Regions from separate parts of the Lysinibacillus sp. UBA5994 genome, predicted to be linked through region 3. Evidence: riboswitches for the same ligand, from Rfam matches in the RefSeq annotation. Region 3 holds a riboswitch; each other region holds the start of a gene.
What was found. A riboswitch is a leader RNA that binds a small molecule or an ion and turns the genes downstream of it on or off. The one in region 3 is predicted to bind S-adenosylmethionine.
Positions count from the first base shown of each region.

Region 1: linked by a shared signal. The riboswitch ahead of B3D98_RS11060 (MetQ/NlpA family ABC transporter substrate-binding protein) and the one ahead of B3D98_RS01770 (bifunctional homocysteine S-methyltransferase/methylenetetrahydrofolate reductase) in region 3 are both predicted to bind S-adenosylmethionine.
Region 2: linked by a shared signal. The riboswitch ahead of B3D98_RS09770 (YezD family protein) and the one ahead of B3D98_RS01770 (bifunctional homocysteine S-methyltransferase/methylenetetrahydrofolate reductase) in region 3 are both predicted to bind S-adenosylmethionine.

Region 1 is NZ_DJAU01000031.1:58,078-63,589, reverse strand. It holds gene B3D98_RS11065 (methionine ABC transporter ATP-binding protein) at 1-90, opposite strand, end outside; gene B3D98_RS11060 (MetQ/NlpA family ABC transporter substrate-binding protein) at 198-1,028, opposite strand; SAM riboswitch class I at 1,117-1,221, opposite strand; gene B3D98_RS11055 (PPC domain-containing DNA-binding protein) at 1,344-1,847, shown strand; gene B3D98_RS11050 (pyridoxal phosphate-dependent aminotransferase) at 1,890-3,059, opposite strand; gene B3D98_RS11045 (carbon-nitrogen family hydrolase) at 3,156-3,950, shown strand; gene B3D98_RS11040 (PucR family transcriptional regulator) at 4,003-5,512, opposite strand, start outside.
Region 2 is NZ_DJAU01000028.1:77,833-83,344, reverse strand. It holds gene B3D98_RS09795 (formate--tetrahydrofolate ligase) at 1-1,024, opposite strand, end outside; gene B3D98_RS09790 (cold-shock protein) at 1,238-1,438, shown strand; gene B3D98_RS09785 (amphi-Trp domain-containing protein) at 1,584-1,862, shown strand; gene B3D98_RS09780 (VOC family protein) at 2,234-3,019, opposite strand; gene B3D98_RS09775 (flavin reductase family protein) at 3,169-3,654, shown strand; gene B3D98_RS09770 (YezD family protein) at 3,745-3,900, opposite strand; SAM riboswitch class I at 3,971-4,066, opposite strand; gene B3D98_RS09765 (DUF418 domain-containing protein) at 4,237-5,331, opposite strand; gene B3D98_RS09760 (TetR/AcrR family transcriptional regulator) at 5,315-5,512, opposite strand, start outside.
Region 3 is NZ_DJAU01000005.1:26,985-32,496, forward strand. It holds gene metH (methionine synthase) at 1-1,481, opposite strand, end outside; gene B3D98_RS01770 (bifunctional homocysteine S-methyltransferase/methylenetetrahydrofolate reductase) at 1,474-3,321, opposite strand; SAM riboswitch class I at 3,411-3,511, opposite strand; gene B3D98_RS01775 (protoporphyrinogen oxidase) at 3,611-5,005, opposite strand; gene B3D98_RS01780 (globin-coupled sensor protein) at 5,246-5,512, opposite strand, start outside.

The sequences.
Region 1 (5,512 bases), on a different contig from region 3:
CTTTTTTACGTGAAGATTGATGCCATCCACAGCTTTTATGATGCCTTTTTTCGACTTAAATTCTTTTGAGATATTTTGTAATTGAATCATGCAATTGTTTGCTCCTTTCTCAACCTTCTAAAAAGCAAGAATCTGCTCGTCTTCCCATTGGGGAATTTCAGCAGATTCTTCGGCTTTATAGAAGCTTTCTGAACATATTACCAGCTAGGGATTACAGAACCTTTGAATTCCTCTTCGATGAATTGACGCACTTCGTCAGATTGGTAAGCCTCAACGAACTTTTTAATTGTTGGATCATTTTCATTTTCAGCACGTACAACAATATAGTTCACGTATGGAGAATCAGTAGATTCCAATAAAATAGAGTCATCTTTAGGATTAATACCAGCTTCTAATGCAAAGTTTGTATTAATAGCTGCTACATCTACCTCACTAAGTTGTTTAGGAATTTGAGCCGCCTCTAATTCAATGAATTTTAAATTCTTTTTGTTTTCTTCTACATCACGGATCGAGGCTGTTAAGTCTGCACCCTCTTTTAACTTAATATAGCCAGCTTCCTGTAAAACAAAGAGGGCACGCGCTCCATTCGTTGGGTCGTTTGGTAAGCCAAACGTTGCACCTTCAGGAATGTCATCAAAGGATTTATATTTTTCTGAGTAGATACCCATTGGATTTAAAATCGTCTTGCCCACTGGTACTAAATCTGTATCATGGTCTTTATTAAATGTATCTAGGAAAGGCTCGTGTTGATAGCTGTTCGCATCAAGATCACCTTCAGCTAAGGATGTATTAGGTAAAACATAGTCAGAAAATGATTTTAGTTCAACTTCTAGCCCATTTTCTTTTGCTACTTTAGCGGCTACTTCTGCAATTTGTTCGTGTGGACCAGAAGTGACGCCTACAACGATTTTCTTTTCATCAATTCCTTCAGCTTGGCTTTTACTATCTTCTTTAGAGCCACAGCCTGCTAAAGCTGCTACTAATGTTAGACTTGCTAATCCTACTAAAAATTTATTTTTCTTTTTCATGATAATACCTCCAAGATTGTTTTTATCGGTTTTTTGAAAATAAAAAAACTCTCTTACAAATTAAGAGAGGCTCATGAAAAGATGTCCTCTCTTATCTATCAAACGAATTTCGTTTGCAGGATTTAGCACCTTCCTTTAAAAAGGAGGTTGCCGAGCTTCATAGGGCCAGTCCCTCAGCTACTCTTGATAAGAGATTTATAATATTTTTTTGTAATTCCGATAGAACTAATATAATTTATAGGGTATAGTAAGTCAATAAATAATTTTTAAATTTTTTATATAATTATAATATTTCGACGCAAAAGAGGGATTACAATGTCTATAAGAGTTAATTATGGTATAGGTTCATTTGGTAAGGTTATTAGTGCTCGTTTTCTAACGGGAACAGATATCATTGAAGGGATTGAAGCGCTTTGCGAAGAGAATAGCATAGAGTCAGCAACAATTGTAAGCTGTATTGGCAGCTTTCAAAAAAGCAGCTTTGTTTATTTAGTGCCAGATGCAACAGCTCAAATTCATGTTCGTTTTAGTGATGTGATTGAAAAAGAGGGACCATTAGAATTTATTCAAGGTTCAGGTGTGGTGTGTAAACGAGATGGTGGATATGAGACACATATCCATGGTTCTATGAGCGATCAATGGGGTGTTGTATCAGGTGGGCATTTAATAAAAGGGGGCAACCCTGTTATTACTGCTGACATCGTGTTGGCAGAGGTACAAGGAATTCAACATATTCGAAAATGGGATGATGAAACAGGTCATGTTCAATTTTATCCATTAGAAAATGGTTTAGGGCAACCAAGGAAAATTGAAAAATAGTAATAATCCTGTAGCTAGTGATAGCTACAGGATACGGCGTCATTATCTTTTAAACAATTGTAATTGCTCGATTCTATGGATTGCTTCACGTAAGCGCTCCTCACTAACCAGCAATCCTACGCGTACATAGCCTTCACCATATTGACCGAAGCCATTACCTGCTGCTACAGCGATATCAGCTTTTTCGAGCAAAAGATCAGCAAACTGTTCACTTGTATAGCCTAGTGGTACAGGGAGCCATGCGAAGAAGGAGCCTTTTGGAGCCGTAACATGCCAGCCAATTCTTCGAGCTTCTTCAATGAGTACATTGCGGCGACGCTCATAAGTAGCTCGTAGTTCATCCGTACATTGCTGGGAAGCCGTCAGTGCTACTGCTGCAGCTTGTTGAATGGCAGGGAATTGACTACAAAACAGATGATCCTGAATTAGATTAATAGCAGCAATAATCTCAGCATTTCCTACAGCGAAGCCTATACGCCAGCCAGCCATATTATAGGTTTTCGATAATGTATACATTTCAACTCCTACTTCTTTTGCACCCTTTGCTTGAAGGAAGCTAACTGGTTTATTACCGTCAAATCCTATTGCCCCATAAGCAAAATCATGTGATACGATAATATTGTGCTCCTTCGCAAAGCGAACGGTCTCTTCAAAAAACGCAAGTGATGCTGTACCACCTGTAGGGTTGTTCGGGTAATTTAAGTAAAGAAGCTTTGCTTTTTCTTTCACTTCATCAGGTAATGCATGATAATCAGGTAAGAAATCATTTTCAGCAAAAAGGGGCATTACTTCAAAATTGACGTCTCCTAGTACAACACCTGATAGGTAATCTGGATATCCAGGATCTGGTAAGAGCATCGTGTCACCAGGGTTTAACACAGCTAAAGGTAGCTCAACTAGACCAATTTTTGTTCCACCAAGAATCGCTACCTCTGTATCTGGATTTAGTTCTACCTGATATTCACGTTGATAAAAGTCCGCAGCAGCTTGGCGTAATTCAGCGAGACCTCTAAATGGTGAATATTTGTGGTTGTGAGGATTTTCAGCTGCTTCCTGTAATGCTTGAATGATGTGAATAGGCGTTGGCTGATCGGGATTTCCTTGCCCAAGGTTAATGACATCACGCCCTTCTTCTAGAGCCAAATTTACTTTTTGAACGAGTGCTGCAAAAAATTGAGTGGGTAGTTGCTGTAGTTTTTTAGAGAATTCCATGCATGATCACCTTTTTCAGAATATAATAATTATTATTGAAGAATATGAAGCAAATAGTATTACTTTTTCTGTTAATTGTCTAGAGGAGGAATAGAGATGAAAATCGGTTGTATTCAATTAAATATTGGCTTTGACAAAGTTGAAGAAAATTTTGAACGTGCCGAGGATAAGATTCGTGAAGCTGCAAAAAATGGGGCAGAAATCATAGTGTTACCTGAAATGTGGAATACAGGCTATGCTTTAGAGAAACTACCTGAGCTAGCAGATATCAATGGTGAGCGGACAAAGGCCTTTTTGGCTAAACTTGCTAAGGAACTTGATGTACATATTGTAGGGGGCTCTGTTTCAACAAAGAAAGGCGATAAATTTTATAATACGATGTATACCTTTGATCGTAATGGAGAACTAGTTGGGGAATATAGCAAGGCACATCTTTTCCGTTTAATGGACGAGCATCTTTACTTGGAAGCAGGGGATGAAATGAATCGTTTTGCTTTAGATGATATTGAAGCTGCTGGTGTCATTTGCTATGATATTCGCTTTCCAGAATGGTTACGTGCACATGCATTACAAGGAGCAAAGGTATTATTTGTACCAGCGCAGTGGCCAACTCCGAGGATTGACCATTGGAAAACGTTGCTACAGGCTCGTGCAATTGAAAATCAATGCTTTGTGATTGCAGTAAATCGTATTTCGAAAAAGGTAGAAAATTTTAATGGGCAGTCTATGATTATTCAGCCTTGGGGAGAAGTATTATGGGTAGGTGCTGAGGACGAGGAAGTAGCAGTGATCGATGTAGACTTTTCTATTGTCGATGAAGTACGTAGAAGAATTCCTGTTTACGATGATCGTAGACCTGGATTGTATCACGATGTAGTTGTGAAAGGGTAATAAAGGGCACGCTTAGGAGGGGAGATAGCCTTTTAAGCGTGCCAACTTTTTTCTAGCTCTTATCCTCGATCAATGAATTGGCTAGTAGCATAAATTCAAGTGTAATGCGGTTATGCCCGTTCATAAAATTTTTACCAAGTAAACTTTCAAGCTTTTTTAAGCGGTGATAGAGTGTTTGACGAACAATAAACAATTGATTCGCTGTTTGCTGTTTAGAGCCATTTGTTTGTAAATACACCTGCAATGTTTCGAGAAGCTTACTATTATATTTTTCATCGTATTCAATAACGGGCTGTAAATAGTCGTAAATCACTTCCTGTAAATCCACCTGCATTTGTAATTTATAGATTAAATGATATAAATGCAGATCATCATAAAAGAACGAGGACGTTTGTACTTTTCGACAAATATATAAGGTTTCTAGTGCAGTTTGATAACTTTTAGGAATTTCATCTACATCACAAACGACCTTCCCAATAGCTATCTGATAACCTTGTGCCTGCTGCTTTTTATAAAATTCAGTTTTGACCAAAGAGGAAAACATGTTGTTTAGCATATCACGAATGGCTTTACTATCTTTTGTATGCAGTAAAATAAAAATAACATAGCTTTTTCTTTCAAATAAAAATGGAATAAAGCCATGTTGCTCAAAGAGATTACGATAATAAAGCTTACTATAGACTACATCCTCCTGTGCCTTTGTCAACGTATTAGGAGAAGCCAAAATAAAGACAGTGCCACTGGATTGTGTATAGTTAGTATAATGTGTAACGATAAATTTATAGATTTCCTCCTTAGATAGTTTTTGATCAATCCAATCAGCTAAAATCGAAGCATCCTCAATATTCTTTTTTTCCTCAATATAGAACTCTCGCATTAAAAGCTGTGCCAACGCTGTTGCCGTGCGATCTAATATTAATAATTCAAATTCGGAGAAAAGCCCATCTTCTCGATAAATTGATAAATCGGCATAATGTTGATCAAATAGAAAAATAGGCTCATGTTTAAATTGCTGAGACGATGTATTCAATGTTAGGAATTGCTGCCGCTTTTTATGAACCATATTCGGGAAAAAGACAGGTTCTCTTCCCTTAATGGAAAACATAATTTGTATTTTCAATTCATTATACATATTTTGTAAAATATCGTCCGTATTTTGTCCCAATACTGCATTTTTGTTCAATGTTTGTGAGTAAGCTTCTAGTGAAGAAATCAATAGATATTGCTGATTGATAATTTGACTATGTAAATCCTGTGTAATACGAACAAAAGGAACTGCTTCATGGAAAACAATAATAGGAAACTGGTGGCGGTTGGCAAGTGTTAAAATCGCTTCAGGAACTGCTTGAATAGAGGTGCCATATTCAATACAAAGGGCAGCACAATTTTTTTGAATGATGGCTTCTATAAAGGATACAAAGTCCTCAATACTATGTTGGAGACTAAGCCCTGTAGTTAATACTAACTCTTCACCAACTAAAAAATTATCAACATGTATGATTTCTAGTACATGTACCCATTTAACGCTCCTTGTTAATCCCTCATGACCTGCAACTACCTCT
Region 2 (5,512 bases), on a different contig from region 3:
CATGCATTTTTAAGGCACGAATTGTCGCTACAATGACAACTGCGCTTGGTTTAAAGCCTCCCTTACGAGCTTTAATGTTCATGAATTTTTCAGCACCTAAATCAGAGCCGAAGCCCGCTTCTGTCACCACAATATCAGCTAGCTTACGAGCGGTTTGTGTCGCCATAATAGAATTACAGCCGTGGGCAATATTCGCAAATGGACCACCATGGATAATAGCAGGTGTTCCCTCTAATGTTTGAACTAGGTTTGGCTTGAAGGCATCTTTTAATAATAGTGTTAAGGCACCCTCTACCTGTAAATCACGCACAAAGACAGGCTCACGCTCGAAAGTATAGCCAATCACGATACTAGCGATTCGCTCACGTAAATCCTCAATGCTTGTTGCTAAACAGAATACCGCCATAATTTCAGAGGCAACCGTAATATCAAAGCCATCCTCACGCGGCATGCCTTGAACAGGACCACCTAATCCCACCACTACCTTACGAAGGGCACGATCATTTAAGTCCATGACACGCTTCCAAATAATGCGTCGTGGATCAATGTTAAGTGTATTTCCTTGGTGGATATGATTATCAATAAATGCGGATAAAGCATTGTTAGCTGTTGTAATCGCATGAAGGTCGCCAGTAAAATGTAAATTAATATCCTCCATTGGTATAACTTGTGCGTAACCTCCGCCAGTTGCGCCACCTTTTACGCCCATAACTGGACCTAATGATGGTTCACGTAATGCGACCATCACCTTCTTATCTAATTGATGAAGGGCATCTGCTAGTCCAACAGTCACAGTCGACTTTCCTTCACCAGCTGGGGTTGGACTTATAGCTGATACTAATACTACCTTTGCATCCTCGCCCTGAGCAGTAATTTTTAATGGGTCGATCTTTGCTTTGTAGCGTCCATACTGCTCAAGAGCATCCTCTGGAATACCCGCAGCATTGGCAATTTCCGTAATAGGTTTGATCACTGCTTGACTAGCGATTTCTAAATCTGATAATGGTTGATTTTTCGTTGTCATTTGGCATCCTACTTTCTATGTTGTTCATTTCCATTATAGTCTTAATTGTGAAAAAAAAGAAAGCCAGATATGCAAGCATTTCGTCAATCAATTGACTTATTTGTTCAATTCCTGTATGTTCTAAGAGAAAATGCAATTTTTTCACATTTTCTCAATGAGTGCACCATTTATTTAACTTTATTTTACATTCAAGCGCATTGGAGGCGAATGCTTATGCAACAGGGGATCGTAAAGTGGTTCAATAATGAAAAAGGTTATGGCTTTATTGAATGTGATGATGGCGAAGATGTATTTGTTCATTTTACGGGCATCCAGGAGGAAGGCTTCCGTACACTTGAAGAAGGTCAAAAGGTTTCATTTGATGTTGTGGAAGGCAATCGTGGACCCCAAGCATCAAATGTTGTAAAACTATAAGCGTAATGGGACTATCCGTGTAGTTCCAGATTAGCAGCGGATTAGGAAATGCATCGTTTCCTTCATCCGCTTTTTGTATTGTTTTATAAGCTGAATGCCCCCTCCATGTTATAATAGAAGTAACAAGACGTAAGGAGGGATTTCGATGCAAAAACAAAATAAACCCATGAATGAAGTTATTTTGAAGCATAAAGAACGACAAAGTGTAGCAGAATTTGCAGCAACACTGGAAACGATTGCAAAAAAGCTTAAAGAAAATGGTGAATTCACTTTTGTTCAAGACACAGAGCCAACAGTTGTCAGCCCAAGTGAACAGCTCAAAATCGAATACTCCTATACAAAAAAGGGCGACAAGCATTCATTTGAAATTGAATTTGATTGGTATACAGGTACAGAAACACCGAAAAAAATGACAATTGAATAATAATTGGCAACGAAAATCCACTTCTCTGATGAAGTGGATTTTTCCATATTGTTGAATTAAAGATCATGTCACTGCTAAAACTTTTTAGCAAGGTGAGGGGGTGATTTCGCTCCAGTGTCTCCTCTATAACGCTAAATCCACAGGAAAGCAAGTAGCCAGCATCATAAATTCTATTGATGGTTTTGTTTTTCAATACTTATGTAAAAAGGCGGAAGCAAAAGTGTTTCAGCCCATAAAAATACCGAGCTATCCACTAAAACGCTTACGAAGTGTTTCGGAATAGTTCGGTTTTTCTAGTTATCATGTTTGTTAATTTAAAGATTATTCGGCTTAATGAAGGTCCCAGTTAGTTATGGCCCAGCCTTTTCTCCTTATCGATTTATCCAATAAAAAGCACCAGGGCAAACTAAAGTTTCCTTTGTTCGTTTAGGATCCTTTAATGTCACACCAAATGGTCCCTCTTTGACATGACCAAGTGTCATTGTCATCGCGCTCTCTTCCTCATAGAAATCTAAGCGCATATTCGGTAGCTGTAGTGACAAATACTGCTCATATTGCGTAGGCACTGGTAGCTGTAACACCTCTTGCCACAGCTTAACTGTTGCCTGCATGTCCTTGACGTAGAATTGGACGGATTCCATCGTTATAGCCTGTTTGACATCAATGGCACCACTTGCCTTTAATTGAACCAAACGTTCTTCATCTTCCTCCGCCCATTCAATCAAAAATGGAAAATCAATTGGCAGATCTGGCTTACCAAAATGCAGTAGCTTCCATTCTACCACAGTGCCATCTGGTCTTGTTCTGCTACATGCATCTGGTCCATATACTTCATAGCCCAATGCTCGCAAGCGTCGACCCTCTTCCTCAATATTTTTTGTGCGCAGAGCAATTCGAGAAAATCCCTGGCGCTCTTGATCACGTTTAAACGTATAATGTAGGGAATATGGGTATTGTGCCGCTTGCTCAAATAAATCACGATCATAGATAGCAATTTGTTCAATATAGCTTAAGCCAAAGTAGCTTAACGTATTATAAGTCCCCCACATCGTGTGCTGCCCACCATTCACTGTATGGACATTTCGTTTATTGAAGAAAACCTTTATATTTTCTGGTGATTCCACTTGATGAACCAAATGATCAAAATATAAAGTCATGGCCATTCCCCTTTCTTTCCCCATTACCTTTACCTGTATGTTTGATTAGTTTAAAATTTACTCAAGAAAAGGAGTTACTAGTAGGATATGAAAAAAAGTTTCGTTTACCTACAAACTCCGTTCACTAATTTCATAAAGAGGTGATTTGAATGACAGATTTAGTAGCTGCTTTTAAATTGGCATTAGGTAATTATCCTACAGGCGTAACAGTTGTCACGACATGTCATGACACAAAACCGATTGGCTTAACCGTCAATTCCTTTGCATCTGTTTCAATCGACCCGCTCCTTATTTTGTGGTCACTCGATAAAAAATCTCAGCTCCATCCTTATTTCACGACTGCGCCAAATTTTGCGGTCAATATTTTAGCGAGTGATCAAGAGCATTTATGTACACTATTTGCCAGTAAAATCCCTGATCGCTTTGCACAAGCAAAATGGTCAACTTCCTCTTTAGGACTACCGATTTTACATGATACAGCAGCTAATTTACAATGTAAAACATTTCAGCAAATCGATGCTGGCGACCATACCATTTTTATTGGGCAGGTCGTAGACATTACAAATGCTCAAAAAGAGCCTTTGCTTTATCATCGCCGTCATATCGGTCCCATACCAAAAAGCTTTTATAGCTAGCCTTTACACAAAAAAAGGGCCACTTGTAAGCACAGGAAATCCTTCATGCTTATAGGTGGCCGTTTGACATAAGTTCTACTGAAATCATTGTTATTTTTTCTGCGGAAATCTCTGCTTTTCAAGCCTATTAATTTGCACAATCACACCATCTTGAATCGTAATATGCACTTCACCAAATTCAAGATTTTGAATCGCCTTCGCAATTGCCTCTAGTTTCTTATCATCTACTTTTACTGACTGAGCCATACGATACACCCCTTCTTTTTTATCCTTATTGTTCATAAAGAGGCCAACGCATCAAACTGATTGATAGCCCCTCCTATCTCTCAGACACCATCTGTTGGATTTGGCACCTGTTGTTCGGTTGCCGAGGCTTCATTGGGCCAAGTCCCTCCACCTCTCTTGATAAGAGTACTGCGTTTCTTGAAAATAATTCTATAATTCTGCTATAGGAATGTCAATACAAAATATTAGAAAACCTAGTTGAATACTATGCAATATGTCGTTTAGATTAAAAGACTCCCTATACCTAAAGTATTTTATGCCTAGTCAGTGAGAAATAGATGGCAATCCATTAATTTATTACAAGCTCCATTTCCTCATCATAAATTCAAGTGGGCCTCGATGATGTTTAGTCCTCCACCATACAGAAACAACGACACATCCTAAAAAATAACAGCAGGCATACAGCATGGAAAAAGCAAGTGTTTGGTTCTCCAGCTTTTGGCAAATAATTAGTATTCCAATGCCTATAACAACATGGCCAACATAATGCGTTAAAGACATTTGTCCTGTTAATATGAAAGATTGAATAACTTTATTTTTACATGTCTCTACAAGATAGATGGAGCCAACAATGATGACAATAGCCGAAGCCGAATTAGATAGGACATACATCATATTCGGTGGAATCGGTCCTGTATCAAATAAATACAATGCACTCTCTACATCTAATAAATGAATGGTTGTCATCTTAATGAATAACGTTGAACAAGTCTCAGTCATGATGACTAACAATAAACCTATCACCAGTAAGTTTTTTCTTAATGTATGATTTGTTAAATCTAATGTGCCCATTACCATACCTATCAGAAAGAAGCAAATCCAGGGGAATAGTGGATGATAGCCATTAAACATCAAATTTCTTATAAATCCTGCTGGTGTCCAAAAATCAAGATACTCTAGTAGCACATATGTTGGATGCCAACCAGCAAGGTAACTAAATTGAATTTGAAGCCATTGTGAAAGGATAAGGATGGCACCGATTATGAAGATCATCATTTTCTTGGATTGGGCAATCAACCAAGCAGCAACAAACATATACACGCCATAATAATGTAAGATATCTCCTGTCCAGCCGATTGCATATAATATTAACCCTATCGTAAATAACAAAAGCGCCCTCTTCCACAAAGTAAGTCGATTTTGACGAAGAAGGATTGGGTCCTTACTCTCTCTAGCCTGACGAGTCATTAAGGCTGTCCCTATTCCTGCTAGCATGACAAATACGGCCGAAGCACGTCCCTCGAAAAGATGTTGGAAGGCAATTAACCATGTTGAACCATTCGTTGTAGAACCTGTTATGACGCCAAAATTGACAATGAACATGCCAAGCATGGCGAGAGCTCTTGCAAAATCAAGACCTTCAATGCGCCGATCATCATTTCTTTTTGTCATCTTTGCCCCCTTGGATAACGCTATGTACAGCCTCCTTCCAAATAGCCCTATAGTTCAATTGGTTGCCTGTTAACATGAAATTACCGATATTATCATAGACGAGGGCTAGCATCTGTGCCTTCGCTTCTATATGTGGAGTATCCTCTAGCACGCCTAGCTGTACGCCATATCGTAGGATAGC
Region 3 (5,512 bases):
TCTGGTGCAATCCCCCATTTTTCCGTTAAAAGTTGATAGGAGCGCTCGGCAATTTCGAGCTTTCGATGACGGTCAACCGCCATCCCCTTTTCATCTATCGTTCCAACAACTAATGATGCACCATATTTTTTCACGAGTGGTAATACTGCATCAAATCGTTCTTCACCATCCTCTAAATTAATAGAGTTAATGATGGCTTTCCCTTGTGAAAACTTTAATGCTTCCTCAATTACTTTTTCATCAGTTGAGTCAATCACAAGAGGCACCTTAACCTTTTTTACAACCTCCTGCATAAATCCGCGCATATCGGCTAATTCATCGCGATCAGGGTTGGCTAAACAAATATCAATAACATGTGCACCATTTTTGACTTGAGCACGTGCAATCTCTGCGGCCTCCTCAAATTTCCCGTCAATGATTAAATTCTTAAATTTACGAGAGCCGATTACATTTGTTCTCTCCCCAATAAATAACGGACGCATAGAATCGTCATACAATAACGGTTCAATTCCTGATACCGCATGACCATGTGTTTTTTCTGGTAATTGACGAGGTTTTTCATCTTTTAAGATCTCACGAATAGCTGCAATATGAGCGGGTGTCGTCCCACAACATCCACCTACAATATTAAGCCAACCCTTTTCTGCAAAGCCTTTTAATTTTTGCGATAGCGATTCTGGTGATTCATGATAACACCCTTCTTCATCTGGTAAGCCAGCATTTGGGTAACAGCTAATATAGCCTGTTGAAAGCTCTGCTAATGAACGAATGTGATCCGTCATAAACTCAGGTCCCGTCGCACAGTTTAGGCCAACTGATAATGGTTTAATATGCTCGATCGAAATATAAAAGGCATCAATTGTTTGCCCTGCAAGCGTTGTACCCATCGGTTCTATTGTTCCTGAAATCATGACAGGTAGCTCTTTTCCCATTGATGCAAAAGCGCGCTTTACGCCAAGTGTGCCTGCTTTGACATTGAGCATATCCTGACTTGTTTCTAATAACAAAACGTCGGCTCCTGCCTCAATTAAAGCTTTTGCCTGTACATAAAAATTTTCCTCTAGCTCTTCAAATGTAATACCACCTGTTACTGATAACGTTTTTGTTGTTGGCCCCATAGCCCCTGCAACAAAACGTGGCCAATCCGATGTGGAATAACGATCCACTGCTTGTCGAGCAATTTCCACTGCACGCTTATTAATTACTTCTGCTTTTGTGCCAAGATCATATTCATTTAACACAAGAGGCGTCCCACCAAATGTATTTGTACAAATAATATCTGCGCCTGCCTCTAAGTATTTATGGTGAATTTTTTCAATAACATCTGGTCTAGTAAGCACAAGATTTTCATTACAGCCATCAAGTTCCTCGCCACCAAAATCCTCTGCTGATAAATTTTCATTTTGTAGCATTGTTCCCATTGCGCCATCAAGAATTAAAATACGTTTCTCTAGTTGCTCTTCAATCGAGTGCTTAGCCATGTATACTTACTCCTTTTTTCTGTTCATCCAATTGCTTTATATATTTCATCAACTCTAGTGTCACATCGTAACGTAAAAATGGTGTAATAAGGTAAATCCCATTGAAATATTGCGTAGCCACTTCTACTAATTCTTTGGCAATAGCAATCCCTTCCAATGTTGCCTTTTCTTTATCTTCTCCACATGCTTTCATTCTTGTTAAGGCATCTTCAGATAATTTGATACCTGGCACTTCATGATGTAAAAATTCAGCGCTTTTATAACTCGTAACAGGCATAATACCGATGTAAATTGGAGCTTGTAAATGCTTTGTTGCCTCATAAATCTCTACAATTTTCTCTATCGTATATACTGGTTGAGAAATGAAGTAGTCTGCCCCATGCTCAATTTTCTTCTCCAAGCGTGTCACAGCACGATCTAACACACGGACGTTTGGATTAAATGCAGCAGCAACTGAAAAATTTGCTTTTTTACGAAGTGGCTTACCTGAGAAAGAGACCCCTTCATTTAATTGCTTAATTAATTGGATTAGCTCCATGGAAGATACATCATAAACACTTGTCGCACCTGGGAAATCTCCTACTTTTGTTGGATCACCCGTAACGGCCAACACATCATGAATACCTAAAGCATTTAACCCCATTAAATGAGATTGTAGACCAATTAAATTACGGTCTCGACATGTAATATGAGTTAGTGGGCGTACACCATGTGAGCTCTTCAACAATGCGCCCATTGCAATATTGCTAATACGTGGAGAGGCCAATGAATTGTCTGCCATCATAACTACATCTGCACCTGCATCATATAATTGCTTTGCTCCTTCAAGGAACCCATCAATCTCTAAATGTCTAGGCGTATCCAACTCTACTATGACAGAACGTTCACGTTTAACTTTTTCATGAAGAGGCTCATACTTTGTTGGCTCCGCTTCCCGAACAATCTCAATCTTTTTAGGCTTCGCAAGCTTCTCCTGAACCGGTGATAACTCTTCTAAATACTTCTTTGCTGCTGCAATATGTTTGGGTGTTGTACCACAGCAGCCCCCTATTAAACGTACACCTTGATCACGCAATTCAACAGCCGCTCGACCAAAATAATCAGCTTCTGATTCATAAACGACACGCCCATCCTCTAAGTCCAGTAGTGATGCATTTGGATAGGCCGACATAAATGCCTTATTAGGAAGTTCTACACCTTCAAATGCCTGAATTGTATGGTGTGGACCTAGTCGACAATTGACACCAACAATATCAGCACCTAGGGCTTCAAGCTCATGGAGAGCATTATTTAAAGACATCCCATTTTGTAGAACACCGGGCTCATGCATAGAAACTTGTGCAATAATCGGCAATTTTGTTTTTTCTCGTAGCATCTTTAAGGTTGCTGTTAATTCTTCAAAATCATAATAAGTTTCAAGTAAAAGGCCATCTGGATTCCCTGCAAGTAAGACGCTTGCTTGTTCTTCAATAGTCGCTAATATTTCATCCAAGGTTGCATCACTTTTACGAATTCCCCGAATACCACCAATTGTTCCTAAAACAAATTGACCGCCATCAGCCGCTGCTCGTTTTGCGATGGTGATAGCAGCTTCATTAAAATGTTGGACACGTGATTCCAATCCATAGCGAGCTAATTTAATGGCATTTGCACCGTACGTATTCGTTTGAATGATGTCAGCACCAGCCGCAATATATTCTCTATGAATCTTTTCAATTAACTCGGGTCTCTGAACATTCATTTCCTCATGGCAATACTCCAATCCATAGCCATATAGCACTGTGCCTATTGCACCGTCTGCCGTCAATACATGCGTTTTTAACCTTTCAAGCAATCCCATAAAATTAGCCTCTCTTCCTATGTCTCTATATAATAAAAAGCCTTCTTTCATAAAAAAAGAAGGCTTTAACGATTCATCATTGTTGTTCCTTCTCATCTTCGACTCAACGGTCTTCTGGATTTAGCACCTGACAATAAAGTTGGTTGCTGAAGCTTCAATGGGCCAGTCCCTCTGCTTCTCTTGATAAGAATTAAGTATGAATTTTTTAAATAATTAAAAGAATCATATCGTTTACTGACGAATGAGTCAAGACTATTTCACATAACAAAGTTTTTTTCCACTTAAAACCTTAGAAATTGGCAAGTTCCTTTGCAAGCTCTTCACCAATTTTTTTCCCGTTTTGAATGCAAGCACCAATACCTACGCCAAAATACGAGCACCCTGCAATCGATAAATTAGGATATTTCTCATGTAATTCTTGTAGTAATCCTTGTAATGCTTCACGATGCGCTAGATCATATTTAGGCATTTGATCAATCCATTTTGTTACATTCACAACGGTTGGCTGCTCCTCTATTCCTAGGCTCTTTCTCACATCTTCTAAAGCAACTGCTGCCAATTCTTCATCCGTCATGGCGCGTAGTTGCTCATAGGCTGGATTGATGCTCTTATAAAAGAGTCGCACAAGTAATTTATTTTCTTTCGATGTATGCTTCCATTTACGACTAGTCCAAGTTGCCGCATTACAAGTTACGTCTGAATTATGGGAAACAATATAGCCCGTTCCATCTGCTGGCAATTTAGCGTCTGGCACATCAAAACCTAAATAGATAGTAATCGCTGACGCTGTCGTAAATTGGTCAAAATAGCGGTTTAAAGATTCATCCTGTAGCAGATTTTGTACAGTATGGTTCGGTAATGCTAAAACGACATAATCTGACTCAATAATTTCACCATTAGCTAAGGAAATTGTGTAGTTCTTATCTTGTTTTTGAACATTTAGTGTAGTAACACCCTTGATAATTTCTACATCGGATAAGGTTTGTTCAAGTCGATCAATTAAAGAAGATAAACCATTTTTAAAGGATATAAATTTTTTGTTCGCTGCTTTAACAAATTGCTCACGATTCGCATCAAAGCCTTTAATAATACTTCCAAAATCATTCTTATAATCAATTAAATACGGTAAAGTAGAGCCAATAGAAAGCTGATGTAAATCTCCCGAATAAACACCTGCAAGGACTGGTGCAATTTGGTTTTTCACCAGTTCCTCTCCTAAATAGTAAGTTAAAAATTCACCAATTGAACTTTCCTTTGTGAAGCCATTGTTTGGCAATGTTAAATCCTTCAACGCTTCTTTTTTTCCCTGCTCGGAAATAAGTGTACTTTCCTCTAAGGATGCTACACTCATCGGTATTCCGAAAGTTGAATCTGCCGGAATAGCATGTAACTCATTATTCGTATAAATATAAGAAATACCTGTTTCGTTGTAAACTAATTCCGCCTCAAAATCAAGCTCCTGCACGAGTTCCATAACGCCTTGATGACGGGCTACAATAGAATCAGCACCCGTTTCCATGATGAAACCTTGTTCATGTGCTGAATATAATTTGCCTCCTAAATATGTATTTTTTTCTATAAGCACTAGACGAACATTTAAATTATGTTCCTTCACTTGACGTTGCAAATAATGCATTGTACATAGTCCTGTAATACCGCCGCCTAAAACAACAACTGTTTTCATCATAACCGCCCCTATTATTCATTCTTTCTACAGTATAATCCTTTTTTCATTGAAAATTACGTTAAACCCTTTACAAATTTAGCAAAAATAGAGCTATTTCATCAGTGAAATAGCTCTTACTTTCTGAATCTCTATAAAATTGATCCTCTATAGCGATAACTTCACAACAAACATTTAAATAGGTACTATAGTGTTTATTACGTCTAAAAATATGAAAAATAGAATGTAAATGTTAGTAGTCTATCCTTTTAAATTTTGCGCAAAGCTCGCTAATTTTTCAGCTGAATTTGTTACCTCAGTAAATGAAGTGCCTAATTCACTTAATATGCCTACAATTGCTTGTATTTTTGTTGCCATACACTCATTTTGATCTTTTGCTTCTGTCATGGCTCCCAATATACTCGTAAATTGGCCTTCAGTTTGTAACATATTTTCTTCACCTGCTGCAACTTCATCTTGAATGTTGGTCAAAGAATACTCTAATTTCTCTGTTCGTTCACCTGTCTT